2 regions of the Buttiauxella sp. BIGb0471 genome follow, and region 1 is predicted to be linked to the other one. Evidence: riboswitches for the same ligand, from Rfam matches in the RefSeq annotation. Region 1 holds a riboswitch; the other holds the start of a gene.
The links. A riboswitch is a leader RNA that binds a small molecule or an ion and turns the genes downstream of it on or off. The one in region 1 is predicted to bind cobalamin.
Positions count from the first base shown of each region.

Region 2: linked by a shared signal. The riboswitch ahead of btuB (TonB-dependent vitamin B12 receptor BtuB) and the one ahead of M2371_RS02525 (cobyrinate a,c-diamide synthase) in region 1 are both predicted to bind cobalamin.

Region 1 covers NZ_JANUEU010000001.1:554,432-565,638, forward strand. Annotated here, with positions in the region: gene M2371_RS02510 (FUSC family protein) at 1-591, shown strand, start outside; gene M2371_RS02515 (DUF496 family protein) at 816-1,136, shown strand; gene M2371_RS02520 (GHMP kinase) at 1,272-2,132, opposite strand; cobalamin riboswitch at 2,313-2,493, shown strand; gene M2371_RS02525 (cobyrinate a,c-diamide synthase) at 2,592-3,974, shown strand; gene cbiB (adenosylcobinamide-phosphate synthase CbiB) at 3,971-4,930, shown strand; gene M2371_RS02535 (cobalt-precorrin-8 methylmutase) at 4,940-5,572, shown strand; gene cbiD (cobalt-precorrin-5B (C(1))-methyltransferase CbiD) at 5,569-6,705, shown strand; gene M2371_RS02545 (cobalt-precorrin-7 (C(5))-methyltransferase) at 6,699-7,301, shown strand; gene M2371_RS02550 (decarboxylating cobalt-precorrin-6B (C(15))-methyltransferase) at 7,291-7,860, shown strand; gene M2371_RS02555 (cobalt-precorrin-4 methyltransferase) at 7,853-8,626, shown strand; gene cbiG (cobalt-precorrin 5A hydrolase) at 8,607-9,668, shown strand; gene M2371_RS02565 (precorrin-3B C(17)-methyltransferase) at 9,662-10,387, shown strand; gene M2371_RS02570 (cobalt-precorrin-6A reductase) at 10,438-11,207, shown strand, end outside.
Region 2 covers NZ_JANUEU010000008.1:1,547-12,753, reverse strand. Annotated here, with positions in the region: gene argE (acetylornithine deacetylase) at 1-14, opposite strand, end outside; gene argC (N-acetyl-gamma-glutamyl-phosphate reductase) at 199-1,203, shown strand; gene argB (acetylglutamate kinase) at 1,219-1,995, shown strand; gene M2371_RS19795 (argininosuccinate synthase) at 2,026-3,243, shown strand; gene argH (argininosuccinate lyase) at 3,367-4,740, shown strand; gene oxyR (DNA-binding transcriptional regulator OxyR) at 4,908-5,834, shown strand; gene sthA (Si-specific NAD(P)(+) transhydrogenase) at 5,808-7,208, opposite strand; gene fabR (HTH-type transcriptional repressor FabR) at 7,402-8,046, shown strand; gene M2371_RS19770 (YijD family membrane protein) at 8,062-8,418, shown strand; gene trmA (tRNA (uridine(54)-C5)-methyltransferase TrmA) at 8,464-9,564, opposite strand; cobalamin riboswitch at 9,675-9,863, shown strand; gene btuB (TonB-dependent vitamin B12 receptor BtuB) at 9,930-11,207, shown strand, end outside.

The DNA of each region.
Region 1 (11,207 bases):
CTCTTCACCAGCATTTACCCGCAGCGCGCGTTTATCCACTGGCGTATTCAAATGGCGAATTTCGTCACGGCCTTTGGTCGGGTCTACAACGCCGGTTTTTCTCCGAACCTGGTGGAACGCCCACACCTGGAAAAGCATTTGCGCCAGGTATTAAGTGATGTGGTCAGAATGCGTGCTTTGATTGGCCCGAGCAGCAAAGAAACCCACATTCAAAAAACCATCTTTGAAGCGATTCAAACCGTCAGCCGTAACATGGTGTGCACGCTCGAGCTGCAAATTAACGCTTACTGGGCGTCGCGTGAAAGCCACTTCCTGATGATCAATGCACTCACACTGCGTGACACTCAGCAGATGACGCAACGCACACTCGCGGCAATTGCCCTGGCATTGCATGACGGAAACCCGTCGCCGATTTCTGCCAATAACGAAAAACTAACCGAAATCGTCAGTGAGTTGCGCCAGTTGATGCAAGAGGGGCCGAACGGGAAACTTCAGGAAACCCCAATTCATGGCTACGTCTGGTTGAGCCTTGAGCTTGCCCGTCAACTGGAATTGCTCTCACAGTTGATCTGCCGCGCGTTACGCAAATAATTGCTTAGTCTGATATGAATTGCTGGTTTCGATTCAGCACTATTTGAGGTTAAGATAGCGAAAGAGACCCATCGCCTGTATGTTCGGGTTGCAGCTAATCACCATGCAGCTTGAAGAATGACATTGTCAGCGGCCGTCGCTACCTTTAAGGTAAGCTTATGACCGTTAACTTAATGAATCGTTGTTTTAACGAATCCAAGTATGAAATTAGCAGGGGTATAAAAATGGAACCAACCAAACCATCTTTCCAGGACGTGCTTGAGTTTGTGCGTCTGTTCCGTCGTAAAAACAAACTGCAACGTGAAATCCAGGACGTGCAGAAAAAGATCCGTGATAACTCAAAACGCGTTCTGCTGCTGGACAACCTGAGCGATTACATCAAGCCGGGTATGAGCATCGAAGCTATTCAGGGCATCATCGCCAGCATGAAAACCGACTACGAAGACCGCGTTGATGACTACATCATCAAAAACGCTGAGCTGTCTAAAGAGCGTCGTGAAATTTCCAAAAAATTGAAAGTGATGGGTGAAATCAAGGCCGATTAAAATTTACCCGTCATACTTCGGGCTGCCTCTGCGTTGGCTGTGTTCACTTACCGCCTTGATGCAACTCGAATTATCTAGGGTAAATAGTGTTGATTTTGGAAACCGCCATTCATGGCGGTTTTTTTTCGCCTCAATTCAACGCACGCCGCCTGCTACCATCTTCACCAGATGTTGCCGCGGGTAATGCACATCAATAGCCAACTGATTAATCTGCCAGCGTAATTTCTCAGCATCATGTTTGCGAACATCCAGCATCAGCCCCACAGCGCTTCCGCTGTGCGCCACGTTCACGCCGAATAAATCAAATGCTTCGACCAGCGCCAACAGCTGCGAAAACATCGGCTTTGCCAGCAACGCCTGGCTGGCGATCGCGCTTTGCGTGGCAGCTTCTCCCAACAAGCGGGGATCTTGCATCCCGCAACTTTGTTGCAAGCGAAGCCACGCATCATCGAGCGCTGCGGCATTGCTGATTAATGTAGATTCGCGCTGATGACGACGATATTCCTCAGTCAGAATCGTCGTATCACTTTCAAGTAACAGGATATCCACTGCTGGCGCGGGCTGGCAGCTAAACTGAGTCTGTGCATTCAGATGGGAAAACAGCGTCGGCAAGACAAAAATCGTGCTGTCGGTCGGTTCAATGTTTACGCATAAAGCGGCAAGGGTAGATTCGCTGAGTGTTTCACCCAAATGCCGGGCGGTTGCCACTGCTGTTGCGGCAATATCTGCGGTGCTGCTCGCCAGACCTTTACCCACTGGAATGGTGGACTCCAGAGCCGTGCTCAGGCTATTTGCTAATGCTGCGGGATAGCCGAAATACGCCACCACCTGTTCCAGCATCTGGCGCATACGTGGCCGCTCTTCGCCAGACTGCACGCCTTCGCGGACTTCAACGGTGCTAAACCAGTCGATAGGGCATGAAACCAGCTTTTCGCTGCCGCCAATCCAACCCTGAATTAATTCGCCGCAGGACGCCGGGCAGCGCGCTTCAGCCATAACGGTGGCAACTCTCTTTCATCGTGGATCTCATTTTGTTTTCTTCGCCACAAGCCTTAAAAAATCAATAAAAATTGTTATAGCGCAACACTCGCTATCTATTAGCTTTTACACTGTTCGAGCTTTTATATATTCATGCGCATGATAATTTGAGTGTCATGCACGATACAACTGACTCGTTTATGCCATGTCTTTACCCGTTCTTATTTGGGGTGAATATGGCTGGGAAGGAGGTGTAATTCCTCCGCAGCCCCCGCTGCTGTGATGCCGACGAACCCGCGAAACCACTGATCTCACGATTGGGAAGGGCGGGCGAGAATGAAGCTAAGCCAGAAGACCGACGAATCATTTAATTTAAACAACTCCTTCGGTGGGAAGTCAGTTGTCATCAGTTGCGTGCGGCTTCCGGTTGCACGCACGTGCTGACATCCGCTTTTTGCCGAAAGTAATAAGGCAACTATGGCAGGGGCAGCGAAACACGCATTCGTCATTGCAGGCACCAGCAGCGGCTGTGGCAAAACCACCGTCACGCTTGGGCTGCTCCGCGCCTTAATGGCGCGTCATCTGCGCGTCCAACCTTTCAAAATCGGCCCCGATTATCTCGATAGCGGCTGGCACAGTGCGGTGTCAGGCGTGACCTCGCGCAATCTCGACGCGTTTATGTTGCCGACTCCCACGCTCAATGGTTTGTTTAACCAACAAATGCAGCAGGCCGATGTGGCGGTTATCGAAGGCGTGATGGGGCTTTATGACGGCTACGGCACAGACCCGAACTATTGCAGCAGCGCCGCCATGGCAAAGCAGCTCGGCTGCCCGGTCATTTTGCTGGTGGATGGCAAAGCTGTCTCCACTTCTATCGCCGCCACGGTTATGGGCTTCCAGCGGTTTGACCCGTCGTTAAACATCGCGGGCGTCATCCTTAATCGCGTCAACAGCGATAGCCATTATCAGTTGCTGGCCGAGGCGATTACTCGTTACTGCGGTCTGCCCGTGCTGGGGCGAGTGCCGGTCATGGCGGATGTGGCATTGCCATCACGCCATCTTGGCCTGGTTCCGGCACAAGAAAATGACCCTCAGGATGAACGCTGGCAGCAGCTTGCAAAACAGCTTGAAGAAACCGTTAACATCGACCATCTGCTGGCGTTATCGCGCCTTCACTCAATGCCAGAGGGCAAAGCGCCGACCTTACCGGATGCGGCTTTAGCCGATGGATTAACCCTCGCGCTGGCCAAAGACGAAGCCTTTAACTTTTATTACCCGGATAACCTCGACATGCTCGAGCAGGCCGGAGTGAAAATTCAGCGCTTCAGCCCACTTCATGACGCTACCGTTCCCGATTGCCAGATGATCTGGCTGGGTGGGGGTTATCCCGAAGTGCATGCCGCCACGCTCGCCGCAAATTTCAAAATGCATGAATCCCTGAAACAAGCCCATCAGCGCCGCATCCCACTGTATGCCGAATGCGGCGGGTTGATGTATCTGGGCGAATCGTTGACCGACGGCGAGGGTGAAACTCACGCCATGTGCGGCGTATTACCAGGCCACAGTCAGATGGGCAAGCGCCTGACCCGGTTTGGCTACTGCGAAGCCACCGCGCGACAAGACACCTTGCTGGCAAGCAAAGGCGAAACCCTGCGTGGACACGAATTTCACTACTCCGATTTCAGCGGCCCATTACCGGCGGCTCTCGACTGCTGCAAATGGCGCGATGGTGTGGCGATTTCCCGCTGGCAGGGCGGCTTCCAACACGAGGCCACTTTCGCCAGCTACCTGCATGTGCATTTCGCCCAGCGCCCGGAAATGCTCAATCGTTGGTTGAAACTGGCGAGGAGCTCTCAATGACGATACTGGCGTGGGCTATTGCGTGGTTACTGGATTACTGGCTCGGCGACCCGCAGAACTGGCCGCATCCGGTGCGTTGGATGGGCAATCTGATTAACGGTTTACAGCGCCTAATCCGCCGATTCTGCAAAAGCGACCGCGCACTGAAAATCGGGGGCGGCGTGTTGTGGCTGTTGGTGGTTGGCACCACCTGGGGCGTGAGTTGGGGGGTATTGCATCTCGCAAATCTGGTGCATCCGTGGCTTGGCTGGCTGGTTGAAGTGTGGATGATTTACACCGTGTTGGCTGCACGTTGCCTGAGCGATGCCGCGCTTGAGGTCTACCGCGCCCTGAAAAATGGAACGCTTGAGCAGAGTCGCGAAAAACTCTCGTGGATTGTCGGGCGCGATACCTCGCAACTGGAACGCCCGCAAATTACCCGCGCGGTAGTGGAAACCGTGGCGGAAAACAGCGTCGATGGCGTCATCGCGCCATTGTTTTTCCTGATGATTGGCGGCGCACCGTTAGCCATGACCTACAAAGCGATCAACACCCTGGATTCGATGGTCGGCTACAAAACGCAAAAATACCGCGCCATCGGTTTTGTCAGCGCGAAACTCGACGATGTCGCCAACTTTATTCCCGCACGCCTGAGCTGGCTGCTTCTCGCCATCGCGGCCTTTTGCTTAGGCGCGAATCATCGCCAGGCGTTTCGTATTGGCTGGCGCGATCGCTATCAGCACAGCAGCCCGAATTGCGCATGGCCTGAGGCAACGGTCGCGGGCGCGTTAGGCATCCGGCTCGGCGGCCCTAACACCTATTTTGGCGAACGGGTAGAGAAACCCTGGATTGGCGATGAGCAACGCGGCATCGCGCTTGAAGACATTCCGCGCACCATTCAACTCATGATGCTGGCTTCTCTGCTCGCTTTGCTGCTGTTTGCCGCACTGCGCACTCTCGCACTGGGCATAGCTTAAGGACTCACGATGAATTACCTGCAACAACCACAGCTTATTGAACAACATAGTTTTGAAATCATCAGCGACATTATTGCCGCCGAGCACCCGGACTATCGTTTCAACGACGCTATTCAGGAGGCGATGATCAAGCGCGTTATTCACACCACGGCCGATTTCGAGTGGCTGGATATTCTGTGGTTCTCGCCTGATGTCATTGAACAACTTAGCAAAAGTTTGCAGCGCGGTTGCACGTGGTACACCGACACGACGATGGCGTTGTCCGGAATCAACAAAACGGTATTGGAGCAATTTGGTTGCAGTTATCGCTGCTATATCAGCGACCCGCGCGTCGTGGCGCTTGCCAAAGAGCAGGGCGTGACCCGTTCGATGGCGGCGGTGGATGTCGCCTTGCAGGAAGAAGGTGAAAAGATTTTTGTTTTCGGTAACGCCCCCACTGCGCTGTTTCGCCTGCTGGAAAAAGGGGCGAAACCTGCTGCCGTGATCGGTGTACCGGTCGGGTTTGTCGGTGCTGAAGAATCTAAAGAAGCGCTAGTTGAAAGCGGCCTGCCAGCCATTGCGGCGCGCGGACGCAAAGGGGGCAGCAATGTTGCCGCTGCCATTGTTAACGCATTGCTTTACCGCCTGAGGGAGTCGGCGTGAGCGAGCAGCAATCCGATTGCGTATGGCATAAAGGCAAGGCGTATCGCAAAGGTTACACCACCGGATCGTGTGCTACCGCGGCGGCAAAAGTCGCGGCGTTGATGGTGTTGCGCCAGCACGTTATCGACCAGGTTTCGATCATTACACCTTCTGGTGTCACGCTGCATCTCAATGTCGAAATGCCGATGATTGAAGGCCAGCAGGCAACCGCCGCGATTCGCAAAGACGGTGGCGATGACGTTGACGCCACCCACGGGATGCTGATTTTTGCCCGTGTGCAGCTTAATGACAGCGGGGCTATCGCGCTGCGCGGCGGCACCGGCGTGGGCAAAGTGACGCGCAAAGGTATCGGTTTGCCTATTGGCGACTCGGCGATTAATCGCACGCCACGTCAAACTATCGAAGCGGCGGTACGTGAAGTGATCGGCGCGGAACGGGGCGCGGATATCGAAATCTTTGCCCCGGAAGGTGAAGAGCGGGCAAAGAAAACCTACAACCATCGGCTCGGTATTTTGGGCGGCATTTCGATTATTGGCACCACCGGCATTGTGATGCCGATGTCCGAAGAGAGCTGGAAACGCTCGCTGGCGCTGGAGCTGGAAATGAAACGCGCCGCTGGGCTGGATAAAGTCATCCTGGTGCCGGGCAATCACGGCGAACGCTTCGTGCGCGAGCAACTACAACTCGATAGCGAATGCGTGGTGACGATGAGCAACTTCGTCGGCTACATGATTCAGGAAGCGGTGCGTCTGGAATATCGCCACATCGTGTTGATCGGTCACCCCGGCAAACTGGTGAAAGTCGCCGCCGGAATTTTCCACACCCATAGCCATATTGCCGACGGGCGCATGGAAACCCTGGTCGCGCACCTGGCGTTGATGGGCGCACCGTTTGAATTGCTCACGGCTGTTAGCGATTGCGACACCACCGAAGCCGCACTGGAAATCATCACCGAACAGGGCTGGCAGGGCGTGTTTGAGCGCCTGGCATCTCGCATTTGTGAGCGCGTGGAAGAGATGCTGCGCTTTACGCAATCGCCGCCAAAATGCGACGCCATTATGTTCTCGTTTGATAACCAGGTGTTGGGCAGCAACCGTCCGCTGGTGGAAATAGTGGAGGATCTACGATGCTGACCGTCGTTGGAATTGGTCCAGGCGCTGCGCACATGCTGACGCTTCAGGCGCAAGCCGCTATTAACGACGCGCAAATTCTGGTCGGTGGCGCGCGCCAGCTGGCATTGTTCGCGCACGGCAACGCGCAAACGCGGCTGTTGGATAGCGACCTCGACGGCTTAATCGACTGGTTGCGCGAGCGCATCACTGAACGAGTGGTGGTATTGGCCTCGGGCGACCCGCTGATTTATGGCATCGGCAAACTTTTATCTGCGAATTTCTCACCCGCAGAACTGCACATCATCCCCGGCATTAGCTCGATTCAATATCTGTGCGCCAAAGCGGCGGTAGATATGAATGACTTATGGATAACCAGCAGCCACGGACGTGAGCCTGATTTTAATGCCGTCGCGGCGCACCAAAAAGTGGCAATGGTGACTGACCAAATCATCAATCCCTATGCCATCGCCCAGGCCATGCTGAAGCGTGGCTTCAATCCTGTTTTCATTATTGGCGAGAACTTATCGTCAGCAGATGAACGAATCCACCGCCTGCGAGCCGCTGATGTGGCGCACTCTTATGCGATGAACGTGGTGCTTATTCTCAATGAAAGATGATCTGTTTTTACGCGGCGCACGCGTGCCGATGACCAAAGAAGTGGTGCGCACTCAGGCGCTGGATCGTTTGCAGCTTCAGAATGCTCGACACTTTATCGACATCGGCGCAGGAACGGGCAGCGTTTCGCTTGAGGCTGCAATTCGCTACCCGCAATTACGCGTCACGGCGATCGAACGCAACCCCGACGCGCTGGCCTTAATGGCAGAAAACCGCGAAATTTTTGCCTGCCCGAACGTGGACATTATCAGCGCGTACGCGCCAGTGGAGCTGGATGTCATGGCTGACGCGGTGTTCATCGGCGGCAGCGGAGGGCAACTCACCGAACTTATCGACTGGTCGCTGGCGCATTTGCACCCCGGCGGACGGCTGGTGATGACCTTTATCCTGCTCGAAAATTTAACCTGCGCGCTAACTCACCTTGAGCAGTGTGCGATTGGTGATTTCGACTGCCTGCAACTGCAAGTTTCCACGCTGTCAACGCTTGGCAGCGGCCACTATTTCAAACCGAACAACCCCACTTATCTGATTTCATGCCTGAAGGAACAACGCCATGACTGATTTATTTGATACCCGCAAAGTCTGGTTTGTGGGGGCAGGGCCGGGCGATAAAGAGCTTATCACCCTCAAAGGCTACCGCGTGCTGCAACAGGCACAAGTGGTTATCTACGCCGGATCGCTGATCAACCCTGAGCTGCTCGATTATTGCCAGGCGGGCACCGAATGCCATGACAGCGCCGCGCTCAACCTTGAGCAAATTATCGCGCTGATGGAAAACGGCGTGAAAGCCGGGAAGCTTGTGGTGCGCCTGCAAACGGGCGATCTCTCCCTTTACGGCTCGATTCGTGAACAGGGCGAAATGCTCACGAAGCTCGGGATCGGCTACGTTTCGGTGCCGGGCGTCAGCGCATTTTTAGGCGCTGCCGCGCAACTGGGGGTGGAATATACGGTCCCGGAAGTCTCACAAAGCCTGATTATCACGCGCATCGAAGGCCGCACGCCGATGCCGCCGCTCGAACAGCTTGAATCTTTCGCCCGTCACCAGACTTCTATGGCGATTTTCCTTTCAGTGCAGCGCATTAACCGCGTGGCGGAACGGCTGATTGAAGGCGGTTATCCCGCCGATACGCCAGTCGCAGTCGTTTACAAAGCCACGTGGCCGGACTGCCAGGAATTACGCGGCACCCTGACTGACATCGCCGACAAAGTGCGCGAGGCGGGGATCCGCAAAACCGCGCTGATTATGGTCGGCGCGTTTCTTGGCGAGGAGTATCACTACTCAAAACTCTACGACGCAGGATTCAGCCATGAATACCGCAAAGCCTGAGTCGATTGCCCTATTTTGCCTGACGCCCGGCGGCGTGGCGCTGGCTCAGCGCCTGCAAACGGCGCTGCCGCTCACCTGTTTTACCAGTGAAAAACTGCTGCAACCGGGTTTTATCCCGTTTGGGGAAAGCTTTGCGCAAACGGTAGAACAGGCATTTAGCCAATATTCCGCGCTGGTTTTTATCGCCGCGACGGGGATCGTGGTGCGCGTGATTGCGCCATGGGTAAACGACAAATTACACGACCCGGCGGTGGTGGTGATGGACGAGCGCGGCGAGCACGTCATCAGCTTGCTTTCCGGCCATCTCGGTGGGGCGAACGAACTCACTCGCCAGCTCGCGGGCATTTTAGATGCCGACCCGGTGATCACCACCGCAACCGATGTTAACCAACTGGCGGCACTCGATACGCTGGCGGCAAATCTTGATGCCACTATGAAAGATTTCCGCCTCGCGGTGAAAACCGTTAATCAAATGCTGGTGAGCAAGCAGCGCGTTGGCCTGTGGTGGGATGCCGATTTTGCGAAGACTGCCGCGCTTTACGACACTCGCGGTTTTATCCCGGTCAATAGCCTTGATGCGCTGCCAGAGCTGGATGCGCTGGTGTGCGTCACGCTGCGCGCCGAACTGGCAGAGCTTAATATTCCGCTGTTTAAGCTGGTGCCAAAGCGCGTAGTGGCGGGGATGGGTTGTCGCCGTGATACCCCGCTGCAAATCGTCAGCGAACTGTTAAATCAGCAACTGGCAGACAACCATTTTGACCCACTGGCCTTGAGCGCTATCGGCAGCGTCACCCTTAAACAGGATGAAACCGCGCTGCTGGCACTGGCGGAAAAGCATCAGGTTCCCTTCAAAATTTTTAGCGTTGACCAACTGAGCGAACACGAACAGCGCTTTCCGGTATCGGAATTCGTGCGCGACACCATTGGCGTTGGCAGCGTCTCACAACCGGCTGCGTGGCTGATGAGCGACGGCAAGCTGGTGGGTAGCACCCTGAAACAGCAGGGCGTCACCATAACTTTAGGAGTTTCAGACAGATGTTAACGGTAATCGGTATTGGCCCTGGCAGTGAAGCCATGATGACGCAGGAGGCGATTGCCGCCCTGCAAGAGGCTGAAATTGTCGTCGGCTATAAAACCTATACCCACCTGGTCAAGCCGTTAACGGGTGATAAACAGGTCATCAAAACCGGCATGTGCAAAGAGATTGAACGCTGCCAGACCGCCATCGAACTGGCGCAGGCCGGGCACAAAGTGGCGCTCATTAGCAGCGGCGATGCGGGCATTTACGGCATGGCAGGCCTGGTGCTGGAGCTGGTGACTTCGCAACAACTCGATATCGAAGTGCGGCTGGTGGCGGGCATTACTGCCAGTATTGCCGCCGCTTCACTGCTCGGTGCGCCACTGATGCATGATTTCTGTCATATCAGCCTCAGCGATTTGCTGACGCCATGGCCGGTGATTGAAAAACGCATCATCGCTGCGGCCTCGGCTGATTTTGTTATTTGCTTCTACAACCCGCGCAGTCGTGGCCGCGAAGGCCATCTGGCACGCGCATTCGAATTGATGCGCGAATTTACCAACCCGCATACGCCAGTGGGCGTGGTGAAAGCCGCGGGACGTAAGAAAGAACAGAAATGGCTGACCACTTTTGGTGAGATGGATTTTGAGCCGGTGGATATGACCAGCCTGGTGATTGTCGGCAACAAAACCACCTTTGTGCGCGATGGTCTGATGATCACCCCACGAGGCTACGAGCTGTGAGTGAACTTCTCGCTCCCGTAGGTCGGATAAGCGAAGTGTCATCCGACACGATGTCCTCTGGAGCGGTTCTGGTCTTCGGCGGCACCAGCGATGCGCGGTTTATCTGCCAGATCCTCGATGAACACCGCATTTTGTACACGCTTTCGGTGGCGACGGCGGTGGGGGAAGCCCTGGCAGGAAAGATCGGCGGGCAGATTCGCATCGGGCGTATCGACAGCGCTGAAATCGCCGATTTTCTGGTAAGCCATGCGGTGCGCTGGGTGATTGACGCCTCGCATCCCTACGCGGAATTGCTTAGTCGCAACATTACCCAGGCCTGCGAAATCGCTGGTGTAACGCTCAGCCGGTACCAGCGCCGCAGCGAACTTCATGATCTGGAGCATCCGTTGTTGCACAAAGTGGCGAACCTGCAAGCCGCCTGCACCGTGGCGCAAAAATTTGGCCCACGCGTATTGCTGACCACCGGCAGCAAAGAACTTGCCGCGTATCAGCAAGGTCTGCCGGGTAAAACGCTGCTGGCACGCGTGCTGCCCACAAGCGAAGTGATGGCCGAATGCGAGGCGCTGGGGTTGGGAGTGGACAATATCATCGCGCTACGCGGCCCGTTTAGCGCCGAGTTTAACGCCGCCACCTATGACTTTTGCTCGCCAGATGTGGTGATAACCAAAGAGTCCGGGGCAGAAGGTGGCTATCTCGACAAGGTCAATCCTGCGCTGGTTCGAGGCATTCCTTGCGTAGTGGTGACGCGCCCGCAACCGCTGGTGAGTGGCCCCGAATTACTTGAAAGCCGTGAAGATGTGAGCCGCCGCGTAACGCGCTG
Region 2 (11,207 bases), on a different contig from region 1:
AATTTCATCTTCACTGTTGACAGGCCTTAGCTCGGGTTGGTATACATAATCATGCAGTTATATTGAATAAAAATACAATACTCGCTGCCGTAAGGGAACCCCAGGTTCCGGTGGATTTAACCACGTAAATGTACGTTGGGTGATGGCTTACCAGCTGACACCTTTAGCAGACACAACCTAAGAAGGTGTACAGCCGAGATGTTGAATACGCTGATTGTTGGTGCCAGCGGTTATGCGGGCGCAGAACTTGTGACCTATTTGAATCGCCATCCTCATATGAACATAACCGCATTGACGGTTTCAGCGCAAAGTAATGACGCAGGAAAGTTGATATCTGATTTGCATCCGCAACTAAAAGGTATCGTCGACTTGCCGTTACAGCCAATGTCAGATATCAGCGAATTTACTGACGGCGTAGACGTGGTGTTCCTCGCAACAGCCCATGAAGTGAGCCATGACCTGGCGCCGCAATTTCTGGCGAAAGGCTGTGTCGTCATCGATCTTTCCGGTGCATTCCGCGTTAACGATGCCAGGTTCTATCAGCTCTATTATGGCTTTACGCATCAGCATCCTGAGCTGCTTGAGCAAGCGGTTTATGGCCTGGCAGAATGGGAAAGCGACAAACTGAAAGAAACCAGTTTGATCTCCGTTCCTGGCTGTTACCCAACGGCTTCGCAACTGGCGTTAAAACCGCTGATTGAGGGCGGACTGCTGGATTTGAACCAGTGGCCAGTTATCAATGCGACCAGCGGGGTTAGCGGCGCTGGGCGTAAAGCAGCGATATCCAACAGTTTCTGCGAAGTGAGCCTGCAACCGTATGGCATTTTTAACCATCGCCATCATCCAGAAATTGTCACGCATTTGGGTACGCCGGTCATTTTTACTCCGCACCTGGGCAATTTCCCGCGTGGGATTCTGGCAACCATTACCTGTCGTCTGAAAGATGGCGTGACGCAGCAGCAAGTCGCTGACGCTTTTAACCAGGCCTATCAAGATAAGCCTTTGGTGCGTCTGTATGAAAAAGGCGTGCCAGCGCTAAAAAATGTTGTTGGCCTGCCGTTTTGCGATATCGGCTTTGCCGTGCAGGGCGAGCATGTGATTGTTGTCGCCACCGAAGACAATCTGCTTAAAGGTGCATCGGCTCAGGCCGTGCAGTGCCTGAATATTCGTTTTGGCTTTGCCGAAACACAGTCTCTTATTTAATTAACGCCGGGTGACATGATGAATCCATTAATTATCAAATTAGGTGGCGTGCTGCTGGATAGCGAAGAAGCGCTGGAGCGTCTGTTTACCGCGCTGGTCAATTACCGCGAATCCCATCAACGCCCGCTGGTGATTGTGCACGGTGGCGGATGTCTGGTAGATGAGTTAATGAAAAAACTCTCTCTGCCAGTGACCAAGAAAAACGGCCTGCGTGTGACGCCTGCTGACCAGATTGACATTATTACCGGTGCGCTGGCGGGTACGGCGAACAAAACCTTGTTGGCGTGGGCGAAAAAGCATGGCATCAATGGTGTCGGTCTTTGCCTCGGCGATGGCGACAGCGTCACCGTGACCAAACTTGATGAAGCGTTGGGTCATGTGGGACTTGCGAAACCGGGTTCGGCAAAGCTGATTACCACGCTTTTAGATTCTGGCTTCCTGCCGATTGTCAGCTCTATTGGCGTGACAGCGGAAGGCGAGTTGATGAACGTGAATGCTGACCAGGCGGCTACGGCGCTGGCGGCAACGCTTGGCGCTGACCTGATTCTGCTGTCCGATGTGAGCGGGATTCTGGATGGCAAAGGGCAACGTATTGCAGAAATGACGGCGGCGAAAGCGGAGCAGTTAATCGCTCAGGGCATTATTACCGACGGCATGATAGTGAAAGTTAACGCGGCGCTGGATGCAGCACGCACGCTGGGTCGCCCGGTGGATATTGCATCCTGGCGTCATGCGGAGCAGTTACCTTCTTTGTTTAACGGCGTCGCCATTGGCACCCGTATTCTGGCCTAGTTTAAAATTAAGTTTTTGAAGGATAAGACAATGCAAAATCACGGAATCAAAAAAATCGTTCTCGCATACTCTGGCGGCCTGGATACTTCTGCCATCATTCCATGGCTGAAAGAAAACTACGGCGGCTGTGAAGTGGTCGCGTGCGTAGTGGATATCGGCCAGGATCGCGAAGACCTGCAAGGCGTTGAGCAAAAAGCACTGCGTTCTGGCGCAACGGAATGTTACGTCGTTGATGCGCGCGAAGAGTTCATCAGCGATTACGTTTACCCGGTATTGCAGACTGGCGCACTATACGAAGGCACCTACTTGCTGGGGACTTCTATGGCGCGTCCGCTTATCGCTAAAGCGCTGGTTGATGTGGCAAATAAAGTTGGCGCAGATGCGCTGTGCCACGGTGCGACCGGTAAAGGTAACGACCAGGTGCGTTTCGAATCCGCATGGGCGGCACTGGCACCACATCTGAAAGTGGTTGCGCCATGGCGTGAGTGGAACCTGCGTTCCCGTGAAGCGCTGCTGGATTACCTGAAAGAGCGTGACATCCCGACGACCGCTTCTCTTGAGAAAATCTACAGCCGTGACGAAAACGCATGGCACATTTCTACCGAAGGCGGCGTGTTGGAAAGCCCGTGGAATGCACCGAACAAAGATTGCTGGGTCTGGACTGTTGATCCTAAAGAAGCGCCAGATCAGGCTGAAGAAGTTACCGTTACGGTTAAAAAAGGCAAAGTCGTTGCCGTTAACGGCGAAGCGATGACGCCATTCCAGTGCCTGGAAACATTGAACAAGATGGGTTCTAAGCACGGTATCGGTCGTATTGATATCGTAGAAAACCGTCTGGTAGGGATTAAATCCCGTGGCTGCTACGAAACTCCAGGGGGCACCATCATGATGGCTGCACTGCGTGGCGTTGAGCAACTGGTTCTGGACCGCGATAGCTTCAAATGGCGTGAGCAACTGGGCCTGGAAATGTCCTACGTAGTTTACGATGGCCGTTGGTTCGCTCCGCTGCGTAAATCTTTGCAGGCTTCTGCGGAATCACTGGCGGAAGAAGTTAACGGTGAAGTGGTGCTGGAGCTGTATAAAGGCCATGTCACCGCGAAGCAGAAAAAATCTCCGAACAGCCTGTATAGCGAAGAGTTCGCAACGTTCGGTGAAGACGAAGTGTATGACCACAGCCACGCGGGCGGCTTTATCCGTCTGTTCTCGTTGTCATCACGGATTCGTGCACTGAATGAATTGAAGAAGTAGTTTTTTAATTAATAGCCCTCACCCTAACCCTCTCCCCCAGGAGAGGGGACTTTCTTTTCTCCCTCTCCCAGGGGAGAGGGTCGGGGTGAGGGGGAACAAGACGATAATTTATGGAGCATCACTATGGCACTTTGGGGTGGACGTTTTACTCAGGCAGCAGATCAGCGGTTCAAATCGTTCAATGACTCATTACGCTTTGATTACCGACTGGCGGAGCAAGATATTGTGGGTTCTGTCGCCTGGTCCAAAGCGCTGGTTACCGTTGGTGTTCTGACTGTTGCTGAGCAGCAGGAGCTTGAGCAGGCATTGAATTTCCTGCTGGAAGAAGTGCAGGCCAATCCGCAGGCGATTCTTGAGAGCGATGCGGAAGACATTCACAGCTGGGTGGAAGGCAAGCTCATCGATAAAGTCGGTGCGCTGGGTAAGAAACTCCACACTGGCCGTAGCCGTAATGACCAGGTCGCCACCGATCTTAAACTGTGGTGCAAAATGCAGATCAGTGAACTGCTGGGGGCCACTCGCCAACTGCAGCATGCACTGGTTGAAACCGCAGAAAACAATCAAGACGCTGTGATGCCGGGCTATACCCACTTGCAACGTGCACAGCCGGTGACTTTTGCACACTGGTGTCTGGCTTATGTTGAAATGCTGGCGCGTGATGAAAGCCGTTTGCAAAGTACGCTTGAGCGTCTCGACGTTAGCCCGCTGGGCAGCGGCGCGTTAGCTGGCACGGCTTATGAAATCGATCGTGAACAACTGGCGGGTTGGTTAGGTTTTGCGTCGGCAACGCGTAACAGCCTGGATAGCGTGTCCGATCGTGACCACGTGCTGGAACTACTTTCTGACGCGTCCATCGGCATGGTTCACCTGTCGCGTTTTGCAGAGGATTTGATTTTCTTCAATACCGGCGAAGCTGGGTTTGTTGAGTTGTCTGACCGCGTGACATCAGGATCTTCCCTCATGCCACAAAAGAAAAACCCGGATGCATTGGAGCTTATCCGTGGCAAATGTGGCCGTGTGCAGGGCGCGCTGACAGGCATGATGATGACCCTGAAAGGGCTGCCGCTGGCGTATAACAAAGATATGCAGGAGGACAAAGAAGGCCTGTTCGACGCGCTCGATACCTGGATGGATTGCTTGCATATGTCGGTGCTGGTGCTGGATGGTATTCAGGTTAAACGCCCGCGTTGTAAAGAAGCCGCCGAGCAAGGTTATGCCAACGCAACTGAACTGGCTGATTACCTGGTAGCGAAAGGCGTGCCGTTCCGTGAAGCGCACCATATTGTGGGTGAAGCGGTAGTCGAAGCGATTCGCCAGGGCAAAGCGCTGGAAGCATTATCACTCGCCGATTTGCAGAAATTCAGCGCAACGATTGGTGATGATGTTTATCCGATTCTGTCTTTGCAATCCTGCCTTGATAAGCGCGCAGCAAAAGGCGGCGTTTCTCCTCAGCAGGTAGCACTGGCGATTAGCGACGCGAAGCAGCGACTGATTTAAAATTATTGCGCTACAAAATGAGCCTGGCCTTGAGCCGGGCTTTTTTGTTTGTGATGGATGGTTTGTGCGGTTGAGGGCCGTTATTCAATATCAACTGTTGATAGGGATAATCGTTCGTTGCTATGATTTCTATCGCCATGGGCTATCATGGCGACGGAGGATAGAGAATGAATATTCGTGATCTAGAATACCTGGTGGCGCTGGCTGAACATCGTCACTTTCGTCGGGCAGCGGATGCCTGCCATGTCAGTCAGCCAACGCTTAGTGGTCAGATTCGTAAACTTGAAGATGAACTCGGCGTGATGTTGCTTGAACGTACCAGCCGTAAAGTCTTGTTCACTCAGGCGGGTTTGCTGCTGGTGGACCAGGCGCGTACGGTGCTGCGCGAAGTTAAAGTGCTCAAAGAGATGGCAAGTCAGCAGGGCGAGGCAATGTCCGGGCCGCTGCACATCGGCTTAATCCCAACCGTTGGGCCTTATCTGTTACCGCAGATTATCCCGATGTTGCATAAAACTTTCCCCAAACTAGAAATGTACCTTCACGAGGCACAGACCCATCAGCTGTTAGCGCAGCTTGATAGTGGCAAACTCGATTGTGCGATTCTGGCATTGGTGAAAGAGAGCGAAGCGTTTATTGAAGTGCCGCTGTTTGATGAGCCGATGATGCTGGCGATTTACCAGGATCATCCGTGGGCGGACCGCGATCGCGTGCCATTGTCGGATCTTGCGGGTGAAAAGCTGCTGATGCTGGAAGACGGGCACTGTCTGCGCGATCAGGCGCTGGGTTTCTGTTTTGAAGCAGGTGCTGAAGAAGATACCCATTTCCGTGCAACCAGCCTTGAAACGCTGCGCAACATGGTCGCTGCCGGAAGCGGGATAACATTGTTACCTGCGCTGGCTGTGCCGAACGAGCGTTGCCGCGATGGCGTGGTTTATTTGCCATGTTATAAACCAGAGCCGCGTCGTACTATCGGCCTGGTTTATCGTCCGGGTTCTCCGCTGCGTGGTCGCTATGAGCAACTCGCAGAGGCCATCCGTACCCATATGGATGGCCATTTTGAGCCAGCGTTAAAACAAGCGGTTCAAGCCGTTTAAAGCCGCTACCCGATAGGCTTCCGCCATGGTCGGGTAGTTGAAGGTGGTGTTAACAAAGTACTCAATGGTGTTGCCACCACCTTTCTGCTCCATAATCGCCTGGCCGATATGAATAATCTCGGCCGCGCGCTCACCAAAGCAGTGAATCCCTAAAATCTCTTTCGTCTCACGATGGAAGAGAATTTTTAGTGTACCCACGTTCATACCGACGATTTGTGCGCGAGCAAGGTGTTTGAACTGCGCCCGACCCACTTCGTACGGCACTTTCATCGATGTTAACTGCTGTTCGGTTTTCCCGACTGAGCTGATTTCCGGAATGGTATAAATACCGGTCGGAATATCTTCAATCAGATGCGCCGTCGCTTCGCCTTTGACCATCGCTTGTGCAGCGATTCGGCCCTGATCGTAAGCCGCTGATGCCAGGCTTGGATAACCAATCACATCGCCAACGGCATAAATGTGCGGCTGTGCGGTCTGGTACATGCTGTTGACCTTCAACAGACCACGACCATCGGCTTCCAGCCCCACGTTTTCCAGTGACAGCGAATCGGTATTACCGGTGCGCCCGTTCGCATAAAGCAGGCAATCCGCTTTCACTTTTTTGCCGGATTTAAGCGAAACAATCACGCCGTCTTCCACGCCTTCAATATTCTCGAACTCTTCGTTGTGACGAATAACCACGCCGCTGTTCCAGAAGTGGTAAGAGAGCGAATCAGACATCTCCTGATCGAGAAACGCCAGCAGACGGTCGCGGGTGTTGATCAAATCAACTTTGACGTTCATGCCCCGGAAAATCGACGCATACTCGCAACCAATCACCCCTGCGCCATAAATAATGACGTGGCGCGGTTCGTGGTGCAGGTTGAGAATGGAATCGCTGTCATACACGCGTGGATGCGAGAAATCGACTTCCGGTGGACGATACGGGCGCGAGCCGCAGGCTATCAGGAACTTCTCGGCGGTAATCATCTCCACCGAACCATCGTGACATTCCAGCGAAATAGTATGCGCATCGACAAAACGTGCATCGCCTTGCAGCATCTCGCAGCGGTTGCGCTCATAGAAGCTCTGGCGCATACGAGTTTGTTGGTTAATTACGCTGTCGGCATGATTGAGAATGTCGGCGAAGGAAGAACGGAGTAGATGGGTGTGGTCGCTGTATAAAGGGTTTTGATTAAATTCGATAATGCGGCTGACGGCGTGGCGGAGGGCTTTCGAAGGGATGGTTCCCCAGTGGGTACAGCCGCCACCCACGTTATGGTAGCGCTCAACAACAGCTACCCTTGCTCCAAGTTTCACCAGCCCCATTGCAGCGCCTTCGCCGCCTGGGCCGGAACCAATTACTACTGCGTCATAATCGTAGGTGTGTGACATGGTAAGGCTTACCTGTTCTTATACATAAAAGCAACACGATGGTAACATTAACGCCAGGATAACCCAATTGTCGTTGTGCTTTTTGCTGCGTAACGCGAGCAAGCTCGCGTAAACAATCATTCACAAACCTGTATAAAACCAGTTAAGTTATTCTCTGGTATAGTGCGACGTCGATTTAAGAGATTCAGGCAACATGATGGGTGTAAGAGCGCAACAAAAAGAAAGAACCAGGCGTTCTCTGGTCGAAGCCGCGTTTAGTCAATTAAGTGCTGAACGGAGTTTTGCCAGCCTGAGTTTGCGCGAGGTCGCCCGTGAGGCAGGAATTGCGCCAACATCGTTTTATCGCCATTTCCGTGATGTTGATGAACTGGGTCTGACTATGGTTGATGAAAGCGGTCTAATGTTGCGCCAGTTAATGCGGCAGGCTCGCCAACGAATTGCCAAAGGCGGGAGCGTAATTCGAACTTCTGTCTCAACATTTATGGAATTTATCGGTAATAATCCCAACGCATTCCGCTTGCTGTTGCGTGAACGGTCTGGAACGTCTGCCGCGTTCCGTGCCGCTGTCGCGCGTGAAATTCAGCATTTTATTGCGGAACTTGCGGACTATCTGGAACTCGAAAATCGCATGCCACGCAGTTTCACTGAGGCGCAGGCTGAAGCGATGGTGACGATTGTCTTTAGTGCTGGTGCCGAAGCGTTGGACGTTGATGCCGATCAGCGTCGTCAGCTTGAAGAGCGACTGGTGCTTCAGTTACGTATGATTTCAAAAGGTGCGTATTACTGGTATCGCCGGGAGCAAGAGAAAGTGGCATTAGCTCAAATATCCGAAGAGTGATTGAAAGGAAGAGCAATGAAACAGTTACAAGAGAGAGGTACGCTCGGGTTAGCGTTTATCGCGGGCCTTGCGATTAACGGAACGTTTGCCGCGTTGTTTAGCTCGGTTGTGCCGTTTTCCATTTTCCCTATTATTACGCTGGTGCTGACGGTGTACTGTTTGCATCATCGCTACCAAAACCGCACGATGCCGGTTGGCCTGCCAAGTATTGCAGCGGCTTGTTTTGTGCTGGGAGTGTTGTTGTACAGCGCCGTTGTGCGGGCTGAATATCCGGCAATGGGTTCTAACTTCCTGCCAGCGGTACTTTCAGTCGCATTATTGTTCTGGATTGGCTTTAAAGTCCGGGCGCTTAAAACGCAAGTCACTGAATAATATCCTGAGCTAAAAACAAAAACGGACGCCGAAGCGTCCGTTTTGCTATTTGCGTGTTAACCACACGCCGCATTCCATATGGTGCGTGTAAGGGAACTGGTCAAATAGCGCCAGGCGCGACACGTTATGCGTTTCGCACAATGTTTCCAGATTCTCGCACAGGGTTTGCGGATTGCAGGAAATGTAGAGAATGCGCGGGTACGCCTGCACCATCTTCACGGTATCTTTATCCAGGCCACTGCGCGGTGGATCGACAAAAATCGTTTCGCACTGGTAGCTTTTCAGGTCGATGCCTTTCAGGCGGTTAAACTCACGCACGCCATTCATTGCCTGGGTAAAATCTTCAGCTGCCATACGAATGATTTGCACGTTTTCAATTTCATTCGCTTCAATATTGTATTGCGCGGCAGCAACAGACGGTTTGGCGATTTCAGTTGCCAGCACGCGGTTAAAGTTACGCGCCAGTGCCAGCGAGAAGTTACCGTTGCCACAATACAGTTCCAGCAAGTCGCCGGTTGAGTCTTGAGTCGCGTCCAGCGCCCATTCCAGCATATGAACATTCATCGCCGCGTTGGGTTGCGTGAAACTGTTTTCCACCTGGCGATAAATCATCTCTTTGCCCGCAACGGTCAAACGCTCGTCGATGAAATCCTGATCCAGCTCGATTTTGGTTTTGGTGGCGCGGCCAATTAAGTGAACGTTGAAACCCTGAGCACGTAATTTATCGCGCAACGCCTGGGCGTGTTCTTGCCATTCTTCACCCAGTTTGCGGTGATATAGCAGTGAAACAACCGCCTGGTTGCTCATTGTCGTCAGATAATCAATCTGGAAAAGCTTATGGCGCAGGGCGGGAATATCACGCACGCCGTCGAGCATTGCAGGCATCAACGCGTTGATAAGCGAGCTGGCTGCGGGGAAGGTGTTAACCCTAATACGCTGCTTCGTTTCCTGGTCAAACATGATGTGGTACAGATCATCTTCATCATGCCAGATGCGGAATTCAGCACGCATCCGGTAATGGCTGACAGGCGAACGGAACACCTCCGGCGCAGGCGCTGCAAAAGGGGCCATCATGCTTTGCAAGCGGGCGACTTTTTCGGCCAGTTGCGCGTCGTACTGTTCAATCGGGAGATGTTCGGGGGTCATGAGCTGATACCTGTTAATAGAGTCAAACTACGCGGCGAATTGTAGGGAATAGGTTCCTGATGTCCAGTGCTGTTGCACTTTGATGTTTATAGACAAACTTATTAACAAAATCGTAGCATAGCGTTTCCGGCCTTTTTATAAGTTAAAAGGGAACCCAGTGCAATTCTGGGGCTGACGCGCAGCGGTAAGGAAGAGCGGGATGAGTGCCATGTGCAGACACTGCTTATATAAGTGGGAAGTCATCATCCATTAACAAACGCCTCCAAGCCCGAAGACCTGCCGGTATACGTCGCAATTTGTCATAACTATCGCGTGCTATCGGTTATGTCTGCGGCATCCTTTTTGGAAAGCGGATGCTTATATAAATGAAGTTAAAAAAACTTTCGCTGTTTACGGCGTTGTCCGTAACGGCTTTTTCAGGCTGGGCGCAAGACAGCAATTCTGATAATAGCCTGGTAGTAACGGCTAACCGTTTTCAGCAACCGGTAAATACTGTTCTGGCTCCAACCGATGTTGTAACCCGGGAAGATATCGACCAGTGGCAGGCAAAATCGCTTAACGATGTGATGCGTCGTTTGCCAGGCGTGGATATCGCGCAGTACGGCGGCATTGGGCAAGGTTCTTCTATGTTTATTCGCGGGACCAATGCAAGCCATGTGTTAGTGCTGGTAGACGGTATTCCTATCGCTCGCCCAGGAATCTCTAATACTGCTGATATTAATCAAATCCCCCTCTCATTAGTGCAACGCGTGGAATATATTCGCGGCCCTCGTTCAGCGGTTTATGGATCGGGTGCAATTGGCGGTGTGGTGAATATCATCACGCAGACCGATGAAGAGAAATCGCAAATCAATGCGGGTGTCGGCTCGAACGGCTATCAGCAATACGACGGGACTTTGCGTCATCGTTTTGGTGACACCGTGGCGACGGTCGCGGGTTCGTATGAAATGACCAAAGGCTTTAACGTCCTGCCGGATTCACCTTATAGCGGCGATAGTGACCGCGATGGCTATCGCAGCAAATCTTTCTGGGGCGGGCTGGAGCATAAGTTCAGTGACGAGTTTGATGGTTTCTTCCGGGGTTACGGCTATACCAACAATACCGATTACGACCAGGGCTCGTATGGGTATGCCGGTGGCGGCGATGAAGAGCAACTTTACAACCAGACATTCGATGCAGGCATGCGTTTCCACTCTGGCCTTTACTCTTCTCAATTGTTGGCTAGCTATCAAAAAGTAAAAGACTACAACTATAGCAGCGTGAATGGCCGCTATAACGACGGTACTACTCTCGACAATATGACCCAGCGTAACATTCAATGGGGTAATAACTTTGTTGTAGGAAATGGCTCAGTCAGTGCAGGCGTTGATTGGCAGCAGCAGCGCTTAACGTCTTCAGATACGGCAATGTCTGATACCTATAAGCGCGATAACACGGGTGTTTACCTCAGTGGTCAGCAGCAGTTTGGCGATGTGACGCTGGAAGCCTCTGGTCGTGAAGACAATGACGAACAATTTGGCTGGCATGGCACATGGCAGACGGCCGCTGGTTGGGAGTTTGTTGAAGGGTATCGTGCCACGGTTTCTTACGGCACCGGGTTCCTTGCTCCCTCGCTTGGGCAGCAATTTGGTTCGACACGCTTT